3 regions of the Pseudomaricurvus sp. genome follow, and region 1 is predicted to be linked to each of the others. Evidence: predicted binding sites of a transcription regulator. Region 1 holds the regulator's gene; each other region holds the start of a gene.
What was found. Region 1 encodes PhoB, which activates phosphate uptake and scavenging genes when phosphate is short. Its sites were predicted from a motif close to TGTCATAAANNTGTAACA; they were not measured.
Positions count from the first base shown of each region.

Region 1 (4,139 bases):
TGCAGACGCTTCTTTTCACGCCGCTGACGCTTCTGCAGTCGCACAATATTATCGAAGATGTCACCCCAGATACCGCTGGCATCAGGTGGCTGAATACGACGGGAGTTTTGCAGCCAGGCATCCAGACGATGCATTTGCCACAGCATCCAGGCCATGTAGACTGCGCCACCGGCAATGAGTGTCCAGGTCAGGTAGCCATTCATTAATCCGAAGACCACACACACCAGTGTGCAAACAATGATCCGCCGGATTTCAGCGGAAAAACCTCTGTTCAATGTTGATTCCCTTCGTGCTGTTGACTGAGTTGCCTGATTGGTCGTGGTTGACCAACAGCTGTGGAGTCTAAGAAGTGCCGGACTGGCAATGGGTACTGAAAAAGCGGGTGCTGACGACGGATCTGAGATTCAATCCAGCAAGACAAGGCTGAATGATGAGTGATGATTTGGGATGGCAATGGGTTAGACAACCCTTGCTTTTGCACAGTGATCGGCACGTTACAGACCTTAAAGATCGTCAGTAATGGCTTCATCAACCGCTTGATCAACTTCTTTGGCCGCATCACGGGTGGCATGGCCAATGTCACGTGTAACGTCCCGGGTAGTATGACCAATCTCCTTGCCAATTTTTTTGGCGCTGGTACAACCACCAGCAACCAGAGCTGACATCAGGATCATCGCTGAAATTACCAGTGTGCGTTTCATCAAGCCCTCTACCTTTTGACTCTGTGCCCTGGGTCTGACTTAGACCGAAGACTGAAACATCACACTGTATTCATGTGGCGCGGAAAGTCCAGTAAAGATGACACACCGCAAACGGGTGACAACCCTCAAATTTCTTTCACGGCAGACACTTTCAGCGAGAATCGATATCCCGCACCGCGCACGGTTTGCACAAAACGGTCGTGATCGTCCTGTTGCAGCGCCTTGCGCAAGCGACGGATATGCACATCCACGGTGCGCTCTTCCACATACACATTGCCGCCCCAGACGTGATCGAGCAGCTGGCTGCGGGTGTAAACACGCTCCTGGTGCGTCAGGAAGAATTCCAGCAAACGGTACTCGGTAGGACCCATCTGCACTGGCGTGTCATTGATGGTGACACGGTGGCTGACAGGATCGAGGGTTAAACCGTCAACAGTAATCGGGCCACTGTCTGCCAGAGTATCGGTACGACGCAAAACCGCCTTCAGGCGCGCGACCAGTTCGCGAGGCGAGAAGGGCTTGGTGATGTAATCATCGGCACCGACTTCCAGTCCCTGTACTTTATTATCCTCTTCGCCCTTGGCGGTGAGCATAATAATGGGCACCTGCGAAGTCACCTCGTCACGCTTCAGGCGACGGGCCAGCTCGATACCACTGGTGCCCGGCAGCATCCAATCCAGCAGCACCAGATCAGGCTTGCGATCCACGATCAGGCTGTGCGCCTGCTGTGCATCTTCGGCCTCCATACAGTGATAATCCGCCATCTCCAGAGCAATGCGGAGCATGTCCCGGATGGAGGACTCATCATCGACGATCAATATTGTTTTCTGGGGCATCATCTCTGCCTTTGCTGTTTTCTGATACGGGCATTAAATAGTGTTTTTGTGAATCTTTTGTTACAGCCTCGGGTTTAAATATAGCTGTCACATAGCGCCACTGTCAGATTTTCCGTTTTCAGGCCAATCTGTGACACACCCCACACAGCAACAGCCTTTCACTGAAACCAGCCATTGAAGGAGGATAGCGACGCTAAGAGCCGCTATCGAAGAAGATAGTCCGCAACAATACCGGCGAAAATCGCAAATCCGGCCCAGTTGTTGTTGAGAAACGCTTTGAAACACTGATCCCGATCGCGATGGCGAATCAGGTATTGCTGATACACAAACAAGCCCGAGGCTGCCACGAGTCCCAGATAGTAGACCGACCCCAACTCAAACCGCTGACCCACCATCATCAGGGTCACGATAACCATCACCTGCAGGCTGCCGGTCATCACCCGATCCTGATCGCCAAACAGCACGGCGGTGGATTTCACCCCAATCCGCAAATCGTCGTCGCGATCCACCATCGCGTAGAAGGTGTCATAAACCACCGTCCAGATCACTGCAGCGGTGTAAATCAGCCAGCATTCCGCGGGTACCTCACCGGTCTGGGCGGCAAAGCCCATGGGGATACTCCAGGCAAAGGCAGCACCCAACACCACTTGCGGCAGATGGGTATAGCGCTTCATAAACGGGTAACAGCCGGCCAGCGCCACCGCGCCCAGGGACAGCAGAATCGTCAGCTTGTTGGTAAACAACACCAGTACAAAAGACAGCAGACACAGCAGCACACACACCGCCAACGCTTCCTTCGGCTGAATTTTACCGCTGGCCAGAGGCCGCTCGCGGGTGCGTTTGACGTGACCATCCACGTTGCGATCGGCGTAGTCGTTGATGGCACAACCAGCCGCGCGCATGGACACCACCCCCAATACGAAAATCAGCAGTACATCCCAATCAGGCAAGCCACCGGCGGCCAGCCACAGTCCCCACAGCGTCGGCCAGAGCAGCAACAGCCAGCCAATGGGACGATTCATACGGGTTAGCTGCCAGTAGTAGGGCAGGTGATCCCAGACCAGCAACCCCGACAACGGGCCCGACCGCTTTGGTGCAGCCTTCGCGGTTTTTGCCGAGGGCCCACGGCTGGCCGGTTTGGCAGCCTTTGGCTTCTGCGGTGGGCGATTTGGCTTCTTGGACTTTCTCTTCTTGGCTGGAGTCATGTTGTGGCTTTCTGTTAATTGAGTATCTACGGACGTCTGACTAAGTATCTAGGGACGTCTAATTAAGTATCTACACGGGCGTCGGCAGTGTAACGGCTAGAGGGTATCGATGAAATCCGGCAGAAACACTTCCCCCACCAGAATGGGCTTGTTTTGAACGTAGAACACAGAGCGACGCCCCCAAAGGGTCTGGTTTTGCAGCTGTGCATCACAACCTTGAACAACAGCAGCCGGCAAACGGCTATCGCCTTGGCCGAAACAGCTGATCTCCAGAGGGTCCCGCTGCAGCGATGGCTGTTTGAACAACCAACCACCCAGCGGCTGGTTATTGAGTTTTCGCAAATGCCGCAGTGAGCCGGTTAAAGAGCGCTCCGGCAGCAGGCTTCTGGCCCACACCCAGGGTTGGTTGTGGCCTTTGAGGATGACTTCACGAATCAACACCCGCGCGCGCGGCGAGATCCCCAGCGCTCTGGCTTCCATGGGTTCCGCTCGACCCCAGTGTTGCGTCAGCACCTCGACCGAAAACGCACCCTGACTGTGGGCCTGCAGCCGGGCGGTGAGCGAGCCCGGGTGCTTTAGCCAGTCGAGTAGGGTGCTGTGTTTTGACTGAACGTGCTGTGACTGGCCCTGCAGACTGAGTGTCAGGGCAGTGGCCGAGTGCCAACTATGGGCACCGTTTTTCAGGGAAATCGGTAGCATAAATCATCAAATTGTTCGGAATTACAGCAGCCGGGGACAAGAAGTGCTTTACCACCGCCAAGCCAATTGGTTTAATGCGGGTCGATAATAACAAAAACTGCGTTTTTATAAGGAATTTCCTATGCACAAGAGTGACTTAGTTGAGTCGGTTGCCAATACCGCCGACCTGCCGAAAGACAAAGCAAACGATGTGGTTTCAGCCATTTTCGAAGAAATTACTAACGCCCTGAGCCGTGACGACAGCGTCAACCTGGTCGGTTTTGGCTCTTTCACCCAGCGTCATCGTGCCGCCCGCACCGGCCGCAGCCCGAAAACCGGTGAAACCATTCAGATTCCAGCCAGCACCTCAGTCGGTTTTAAACCCGGTAAAGCCCTGAAGGACGCCGTTAACTGAGTGTGTTAGAAACACTGAAGTGTATTAGCTCTGCTGACAGAGGCCTATCAGCCCCTCAATGCCCCAACAGTTAATGCCCTAAAAACGAAAGCCCCGGCTTTCGTTTTTTTGTTTTACAGGAGACGATTTTGCACACCAACAGCCAGGAGGTTACTTCAGCATGAGCCTGACAACACGGATTTTAATTGCCATGGCGGCCGGCCTGGGGGTTGGCATACTGATCAACCTGATCGACAACAGTGGCTTGTCCGGTTCCACCTTGCAACACTGGCTGGACGACATCTTGGTCAATGGCGTGCTGGAT
Region 1 is NZ_CBFIHX010000048.1:2,518-6,656, forward strand. Features, by position in the region: gene phoR (phosphate regulon sensor histidine kinase PhoR) at 1-275, opposite strand, end outside; gene ACTG33_RS08460 (hypothetical protein) at 504-701, opposite strand; gene phoB (phosphate regulon transcriptional regulator PhoB) at 827-1,537, opposite strand; gene ubiA (4-hydroxybenzoate octaprenyltransferase) at 1,741-2,742, opposite strand; gene ACTG33_RS08475 (chorismate--pyruvate lyase family protein) at 2,839-3,441, opposite strand; gene ACTG33_RS08480 (HU family DNA-binding protein) at 3,563-3,835, shown strand; gene ACTG33_RS08485 (dicarboxylate/amino acid:cation symporter) at 3,996-4,139, shown strand, end outside.

Region 2 (4,139 bases), on a different contig from region 1:
TCGAAGATAATTTACCGGTTATTTTGTCGCTGTTGGAAATCTGGTCGGTGAATATGCTGGGCGCTCAGAGTCACGCAGTTTTACCTTACGACCAAAACTTGTCCCAGTTGCCGGCCTTCCTGCAACAGTTGACCATGGAGAGTAACGGAAAACAGGTGGATCGTGCTGGCCGTAAACTGGAGAGAGCTTCGTGTCCGGTGGTGTGGGGTGCGGCGGGAACCAATGGGCAGCATTCGTTCCATCAACTGTTGCATCAGGGAACACAGGCGGTGCCCGTTGATTTTATTGTGCCGTTGCAAAGTCATAATCCGCTGGCTGATCAGCATACGCATCTGGTGACCAACTGTATGGCGCAGGCCAGAGCCTTGTTGTTCGGCAAGTCTCTGGAGCAGGCTTCGCAGGAATTGCGTGATGCGGGCCATTCGGAAGAAGAGATTGCCGAGCTGGCGCCACATAAGGTGTTGCCGGGCAATCGTCCCAGTTTGACGCTCTCTTATGACAAAACAACACCACACACTTTGGGTGCGTTGCTGGCTCTGTATGAGCACAAGGTGTTTGTTTCCAGCGTGATCTGGCAGTTGAACGCCTTTGATCAGTGGGGTGTCGAGCTGGGCAAGCAAATCGGTGTGGAAATTTACAGTGAAATCGAAAAGCGTCGTGCGGGCGAAGAGGGTGATGTTTCTTTCGATCCATCCACGGAAGCACTGCTGACGCAACTGCTGGATTCCGGTAAATATTGATGCACCTTGTATTCTGCACACCTTATTTAATTTGAGTTCTTGTCTCTGCACTTTTACATTTCGTAAAATTGTGGCTTATGGCGCTTCACTTGAAGCGCCTTTTTTTTGCTTTTCGTTTTTGGGTTCCCGTTTTTGCCTTTCAGTTTTTGGTTCTCATTTTCAGTTTCCGGTGCCTAATCTTCCCAGGTTTTGTGTGAACAGTACTGTTGAGTTGTTCTTGGTTTTTGGCGTGTGTCGGGCTTACACTGTGGTTCTAATAACGATTGCTCTAAAAGCTGGGTCTCTAAACCATAGAGCCGGTACGAGTCGAGTAGCCACAAGAGGAAGCAATGTATGAAAACAGAAGGTGATGGCGATTGCCCGTTTCAGTTCAATTTTGACGCGGACACATTCAAGGTAGGCGATACGGTGAGCTACCGGGTGCCTGAGAGCTTTGATGAGATGCCTTTTGTGGGGGTGTTGCTGGAGGTGGGCGATGATTATGTGGTGATTTCGCCTGATGATCCTACAGATCCCGATCGCAGAATGCGTGGGACTCGTGAAAGTCGCCCCGTCGTCAGCACTCAGGAGGCTGTCGGTTAGATTGTATTCAGGCGGAAAGAGTAACCTTTGCGTTATTTTCTCTCGGCCTTGGTGTAATCCAGGCTTTCTTTGATTTTTTTCAGGTGCTCATCAATCTCAGGGCTGCGTTGCAGTGCGAGGCCGGTCGCCAGAATATCCACAATCGTCAAAATCATGATTCGGGTGGTCATCGGTACATAAATGGTCGTGTCTTCCAGCTCGCTACCGGAGGTGATCACGATGTCACAGGCGGCCGCCAGAGGGGAGTTGGGTTCAGTAATAGCAATGAGCTTGGCACCGCTGTGCCTTGCGGTGTGGGCGGTTTCCACGGTGGCATGGGTGCGGCCGGTGAATGAAATAAACAGAATGACGCTGTCTTCGTCGGCTGCCGCAGCGGCCATGCGCTGTTTCAGGTTGTCTTCATAAGCAATGGTGGGGGTGCCCAGACGAAAGAGTTTGTGTTGTGCGTCCTGGGCGATGGATGAGCAGCCGCCCATACCAAAAATCTCAATCCTCTTGGCTTTATCGAGGGCGTCTACCGCGGCTTCGATGGTGCTGATGTCCAGTTCTTTACGCAAATACTCTAAAGCGCCCTGATTGGCACTGATGAGTTTGTTGACATAGGTGTCTGCATTGTCATCCACGGAGACTGAACGGGTCACGTATGAGGTGTTTTTCGCCAGACTCTGAGCCAATTGCACCTTGAATTCAGGGAAGCCTTTGCATCCCAGCCCCCGGCAAAGCCGAGAAATCATCGGGTCGCTGACTTCAGCTTTACGGGCAATCTCGGCCGTGGTGGCATGCACTGCGGCTTCCGGATCCGCGAGAATAACTTCCGCAATGCGTCGTTCGGACTTGCTCAGGTTTTCAAGCTCGTGTCTGAGGTGCGTCAATATCATCGTTGTTCCTAAGGATATTCGGAAAGGCAGTTATTCGAAAAAGCTATGAAAGCTTCTTAATAAAAGTGCAACTTTAACAGCAACCGATTTGCAGGCGAACCATTTTATTTAACTGAGTTAAATATATCCATTTAATTAAGTTAAATAAAATGCATTGTTTGGCGTGGTTTATGTGGGTATAATTTAACTTAATTAAATTTAGGGTTCCAGTCCAAAAGGGTGTGGCCATGAAGGCTATAGTTATAAAAAACAAGTTAAAAGAACCAGTTTAAAGAGCCAACACAAAGAACCTTAATTGAAGAGTGGTCGGGGTTGAAAAGTGATCAGACGATGCGCAGGCGTCGTGATTGGTTCACAGATTGCATCACCAGTCGAGTGTACAGGTATAAAAGCAGGGGAGTGACCTTTGAAAGTGCAGATAACAGCGCAAAATAACAGACTGGAAACCAGTAGTTGCGGGGGAGAGAAATAGATGACGCACGACTTTGATATGGTCATTTTTGGCGGTCTAGGTGACTTGTCGTTACGCAAGCTCTTGCCTGCCTTGTATCGCTCGGAAGTGTCAGGACACTTTCCTCAAGGGGCGCGGATCTTTTTAGTGTCCCGCAGAGTGGGGTCACGGGACGAGGAGTTGGCGCGCATTCACGAATGGCTGACCAATCAACTGAAATCTGGTGAATCTCCGGCATCTCACTGGCAGGTGTTTGAAGAGCGACTGCACTTATGTGATCTGGATGTGACAGAAAATGGAGAGGGATGGTCTCTGCTGGAAGGGCCATTGTCCGAGACCCCCGCTGACGGGAAGCTGCGTGACAGAGTCTTTTATCTGGCCATGCCACCCAGTTTGTACGGCACCATTTGTGAACAATTAAGTAAGCGAAACCTGATTCATGAGGCATCGCGAGTCGTTTTGGAGAAACCGCTGGGCTATGACCGCAGCACAGCCAACGACATCAACACCCAGGTGGGTCAATATTTTCCGGAAAACAGTATTTTCCGAATTGATCATTATCTGGGTAAAGAGACCGTTCAAAATTTGCTGGCGTTGCGATTTGCCAACATCATGTTTGAGCCCCTGTGGAATGGTAATTACATCGATCACGTGCAGATCAGTCTGTCGGAAGAGGTGGGGCTGGAAGGTCGTACCGCTTTTTACGATCAGGCGGGCGCCATGCGCGACATGATTCAAAACCACTTGCTGCAGTTGCTGTGTTTGGTGGCTATGGAGCCCCCTCATAAGTTGCAAGCCGACAACATTCGCACCGAGAAACTCAAGGTACTGCAGGCTTTACGACCTTTAACCGGTTACGAGGTTCAGAGCCACACGGTGAGAGGCCAGTACGTTGAAGGCATGATGAACGGCAAAGAGGTACCTGGATATCTGGATGAGCTGGGTAAAGATAGCCAGACTGAAACGTTTGTAGCGATCAAGGCGCACATCGATAACTGGCGTTGGAGTGGCGTACCGTTTTACTTCCGTACCGGTAAGCGTTTACGTCAGCGCTGTGCAGAAATTGTCATTCAGTTTAAATCCCTCACCCATAACGTGTTCGATGGCGCGTCCACCCATCTTGCCGCAAACCGTTTGGTTATTCGTTTGCAGCCCGACGAGGGCATTGAAATGATGGTAATGGCCAAAGAGTTGCATCAGCTGGATATGCGTTTACAACAAGTTCCTCTGAACCTGAACTTTGCGGATACCTTCGAAAATTTTCACAGCGATGCGTATCAGCGCTTGTTGTTAAATGTCATTGATAACGACTTGAGTTTGTTTGCTCACAGGGACGAGGCGGATCTGGCCTGGGCTTGGGTTGACCCCATTATCAACGCCTGGAACCAGTGTGGCACTCCTGTGCAGGCCTACGAGGCAGGCAGTTGGGGGCCGGATGCGGCTGCGGCACTTTTGCACAGTGACCGAAGAGCCTGGCACAACAATGGT
Region 2 is NZ_CBFIHX010000020.1:857-4,995, forward strand. Features, by position in the region: gene pgi (glucose-6-phosphate isomerase) at 1-740, shown strand, start outside; gene ACTG33_RS04480 (hypothetical protein) at 1,074-1,322, shown strand; gene hexR (transcriptional regulator HexR) at 1,355-2,200, opposite strand; gene zwf (glucose-6-phosphate dehydrogenase) at 2,673-4,139, shown strand, end outside.
Region 2: the regulator PhoB is predicted to act here: its motif matches at 2,256-2,273, upstream of hexR (transcriptional regulator HexR).

Region 3 (4,139 bases), on a different contig from region 1:
ACAATACCAATACCCCCAAGCAGTAAAATCCAGCTGGGCATGACAGTGTTTGCCGCGACAGCGCCGCTACTGATGACGCCGTACACCGCCGCCAGAGGGCCAACTGCGTTGGCGACATCGTTGGAGCCGTGCGCGAATGCCATAGAACAGGCAGTAAAGATCATCAGGATGGCAAACACCCGCTCCACACTGGCGAAGCGGCTGTCTTCGTTGGCTTCATCTTTGATGTTACGCAACATCCATACCCCGATCGCCGTGACCAGCAGGCCGAACAGTATGGCGGCTCCGATACTTTGACCGAAAGACAGGGACATGCCGGCGTCTTTAAGAACGTGTTTGAGACCTTTGAGTATGGTGACCATGGCCATCAAAAAGCCCACGGCAAACATGTAGATGGGGATGTAGCGCTTGGCGTTCTGGAAGGGATTGTCGGTATTGAGGATCAGGCGTTGCACACTGCGGAACAGGAAGAAGCTGATGGTACCGGCCAGAAGCGGTGAAACAACCCAGCTGGCGACAATGTTGGCGACCTTGCCCCAGGCGACGGCGTCCGGTGAAATACCTACCGCGGCGAAGCCGACAATGGCGCCGACGATGGTATGGGTGGTTGAGACTGGCCAGCCCAGTATACTCGCCACCAGTAACCAGGTGCCTGCCGCGAGCAGGGCAGACATCATGCCAAAGACCAGAAGTTCCGGTGTGTCCGTCATGCTGGCGGGATCGATAATCCCTTTGCGGATGGTGGAGGTCACCTCGCCGCCAGCCAGATACGCCCCCAGGAATTCGAACACCATGGCAATTAAAATCGCCTGCTTGATGGTCAATGCACGGGAACCAACGGAGGTGCCCATGGCGTTGGCGACGTCATTGGCACCTACCCCCCAGGCCATGAATACGCCAAAAATGCAGGCGAGGATCAGCAGGGTCTGACCGTGTTCAGCAAGAATGGACATGAAGTAAAGTCCTCTATTATTTCATCAGTTAGATTGTGACCCGCCGCCGCAACTGGTCGGCGTTAGCGGGCTAAGAGAAGTTGCAGTCGGGAGCCGACTTTTTGCGCGCGGTCAGCGACGTCGCCAACCCACTCAATGACACGGTATAAAAACATGACGTCTACCGGGGGAAGATCCTTCTCCACTTCAAACAAATTACTGCGCACCGAAATTTGCAGTTGGTCTGTCAGGTGTTCCAGGCGGTCAAGCTCTTCAATCAGCTTGGCGATCATGGAAATTTCGCGACCACTGAAACCGGTTTCCAGCAGTTCACTCAATTCCTTAATGGCTTTTAGGGCCTGAGCGGAGGTGGCAATAGTGGTCGCCACAAATTCCTGCATGTCCGTTTCGATGGCTTTGGGAATGGACATTTCACGTCCCAGCATGATGCCGGCGATGTCTTTGGCGCGGTTGGCCAGGCGGTCCTGAACTGACAGCAATTCCAGCAAGTCGGTTCGGGGGACTGGCAGGAACAGGCTTTTGGGCAGGTGCAGACGAATTTCTTTTTTCAGCTCGTCGGCACGATTCTCAAGTTCGCCAATACGCTGTTGGACGGTGGCTGCGGCTTCCCAGTCATCCGCTTTGACAGCGTCAAAAAAAGGAGACAACAGCTCTACGGCCTGGTGGGCCACCGCCATATGCTCCTGAATGGGCTTGATGGGGGATTTTCCAAAAAGGTTTCCGAGTGGGTTTGCAATAGGCATGGTAAGTCTCCCTTGGCTTGCTGCGCGGAGTATAAAGAGTGAGACGAAAGAACTCATTAAAAAAATGAACTTTTCGTGGCAGTTTTATGACTGTTCTGCGCAATTACTCGCCGATCTCTGGGAGGCCGTTGGTATCACTGCGCAGCGTTTGTGGCTACAATCCCTGTAAAACCAGCAGCTTACGTGTAAACCGAGTGGCGGAAGTAAGTCATTACTTAACGGGCCATTCATTTAAGAATCTCTGCTGATCTGCGTCTGATCAGTTTCGTGATAACGTATCAGCTGGTCATGGCGCGTAAGCCGTCATAGCCTATAAGCAGTCATAACGTATATAAGAAGGGTGTTGCATGAATGTTCCGGTGGCGGTCGAGCGCACAGTCGATTTAAGGAATTTGCTGGATGATCTGGTGGCAGACAGCAGGATCACCCAGCGAGACGCCAATTTCATCGCCGGACAGAGTCGCACTCGCGAACAGGCCACCATGCACCCTCTTACCTACATCGCCAGTCAGCGACTCGATGATCATCAAAAGCCGGGGCGCGCACTGGATGAACAGGTATTGTCCCAGTGGCTGGCTGAGAAAGCCTCGCTGGAGCTGGTCCACATCGATCCGCTGAAGATTAACGCCGCGGATGTCACCGAGGTGATGTCCTACGCCTTTGCCAAACGTCATGGCATTCTCTGTGTGCAGATGACTCAGGATGAGATCGTGGTGGCCTGCAAGCAACCTTATCTGGTGGAGTGGATTCCCCAGTTGGAGCATGTTGCGCGACGTCAGGTAAAGCGTGTGTTTGCCATGCCGTCCGATGTCGAACGCTACATGGTGGAATTTTACACCTTGTCGCGATCCATCTCCGGAGCCTCGGGGTTGGCCGGTGCGTCCAACGTCACCAATTTTGAGCAACTGCTGGAGCTGGGGGCACTCAAAGACCCCGAGGCAAATGATCAGCACATCGTCAATATCGTCGATTGGTTGCTGCAATACGCCTTCGATCAGCGCGCCAGTGATATCCACATTGAACCGCGCCGCGAAGTGGGCCGAATCCGCTTTCGCATCGACGGTGTTTTGCATCAGGTCTATGAGTTTCCTTCAGCCATTACCACGGCGGTCACCAGCCGTTTAAAGATTCTCGGACGGATGAACGTCGCCGAGAAGCGCAAGCCACAGGATGGTCGGATTAAAACCAAGCGCCCCAATGGCAGCGAGGTGGAGTTGCGGTTGTCGACCTTGCCGACAGCCTTTGGCGAGAAGATGGTGATGCGGATTTTCGATCCCGATGTGTTGTTGCGCAGTTTTAATGAGCTCGGCCTGACTGGCGACGACTACGCCCGCTGGCAGGGCATGATGAGTAAGCCGCACGGGATTGTGCTGGTGACGGGCCCCACGGGTTCCGGTAAAACCACCACGCTGTATTCTTCATTGAAATCATTGGCCTCCAGCGAAGTGAATGTCAGCACCATTGAAGATCCTATTGAGATGGTGGAAGAGAGCTTCAATCAGACTCAGGTACAGCACAATATCGAACTGGACTTTGCCGCTGGCGTGCGCACGCTGATGCGACAAGATCCGGATATCAATATGGTGGGCGAGATCCGCGATCTGGAAACCGCGCAGATGGCGGTGCAGGCTGCCCTGACCGGTCACCTGGTGATTTCCACACTGCACACCAATGATGCCGCCACCGGTGTGACCCGGCTGCTGGATCTTGGCGTACCCTCCTATCTGATTCGTTCCACCGTGATTGGCATTATGGCTCAGCGTCTGGTGCGCACGTTGTGTCCTCACTGCAAAGAGGCGGTGGAGGTGGACAAGAGCGCCTGGCTAGAGCTGGTTAACCCCTGGAAAGTTGCGACCCCGAAAGTGATGTATCAGCCGGTGGGGTGTCTGGAATGTCGCAATACCGGCTACTTCGGTCGTCAGGGGGTTTATGAAATCATGCCGTTGACGGATACCTTGCAGCCTTTGTTGAGTGATGACTGTGATTTGCTGGATCTGCGCAAGCAGGCCATGCGCGAAGGCATGCGCACGCTGCGTCTGTCTGGCGCACAGAAAGTGGCTCAGGGGCTGACCACCATCGAAGAGGTGATGCGAGTGGCGCCACCGGCAGACGGCGGCCGTTAGGCCATCCGTCTCAAATCTCCTATCCTTCCTTATAGTTGTTTGTTTTTCACTGCGTTTTAACGGAATGTCTATGTTGTCTTTTGATTCAATTCCCGCCCGCTTTCACCCGGTTTTGCAGCGTCAGCTGGCGCTTTGGCAGGATCGTGCCAGCGACGATCAAGCTCAGAAACTGAACGATTGGGTGTCGGCCAATCCGGAGTCGGCTGGGCAGCTGGCGAAATTATGGGTGACCAGCGACTACGCGGCCCAGGTGGCTGTGGATCAAATGGATCACTTCCTGTTGTGGTTGGCGGCAGAGCCTTTTGCCCATGAGCTGACTC
Region 3 is NZ_CBFIHX010000042.1:13,252-17,390, forward strand. Features, by position in the region: partial or broken gene ACTG33_RS07770 (inorganic phosphate transporter) at 1-953, opposite strand, end outside; gene ACTG33_RS07775 (TIGR00153 family protein) at 1,016-1,696, opposite strand; gene ACTG33_RS07780 (GspE/PulE family protein) at 2,044-3,819, shown strand; gene glnE (bifunctional [glutamate--ammonia ligase]-adenylyl-L-tyrosine phosphorylase/[glutamate--ammonia-ligase] adenylyltransferase) at 3,890-4,139, shown strand, end outside.
Region 3: the regulator PhoB is predicted to act here: its motif matches at 1,771-1,788, upstream of ACTG33_RS07775 (TIGR00153 family protein).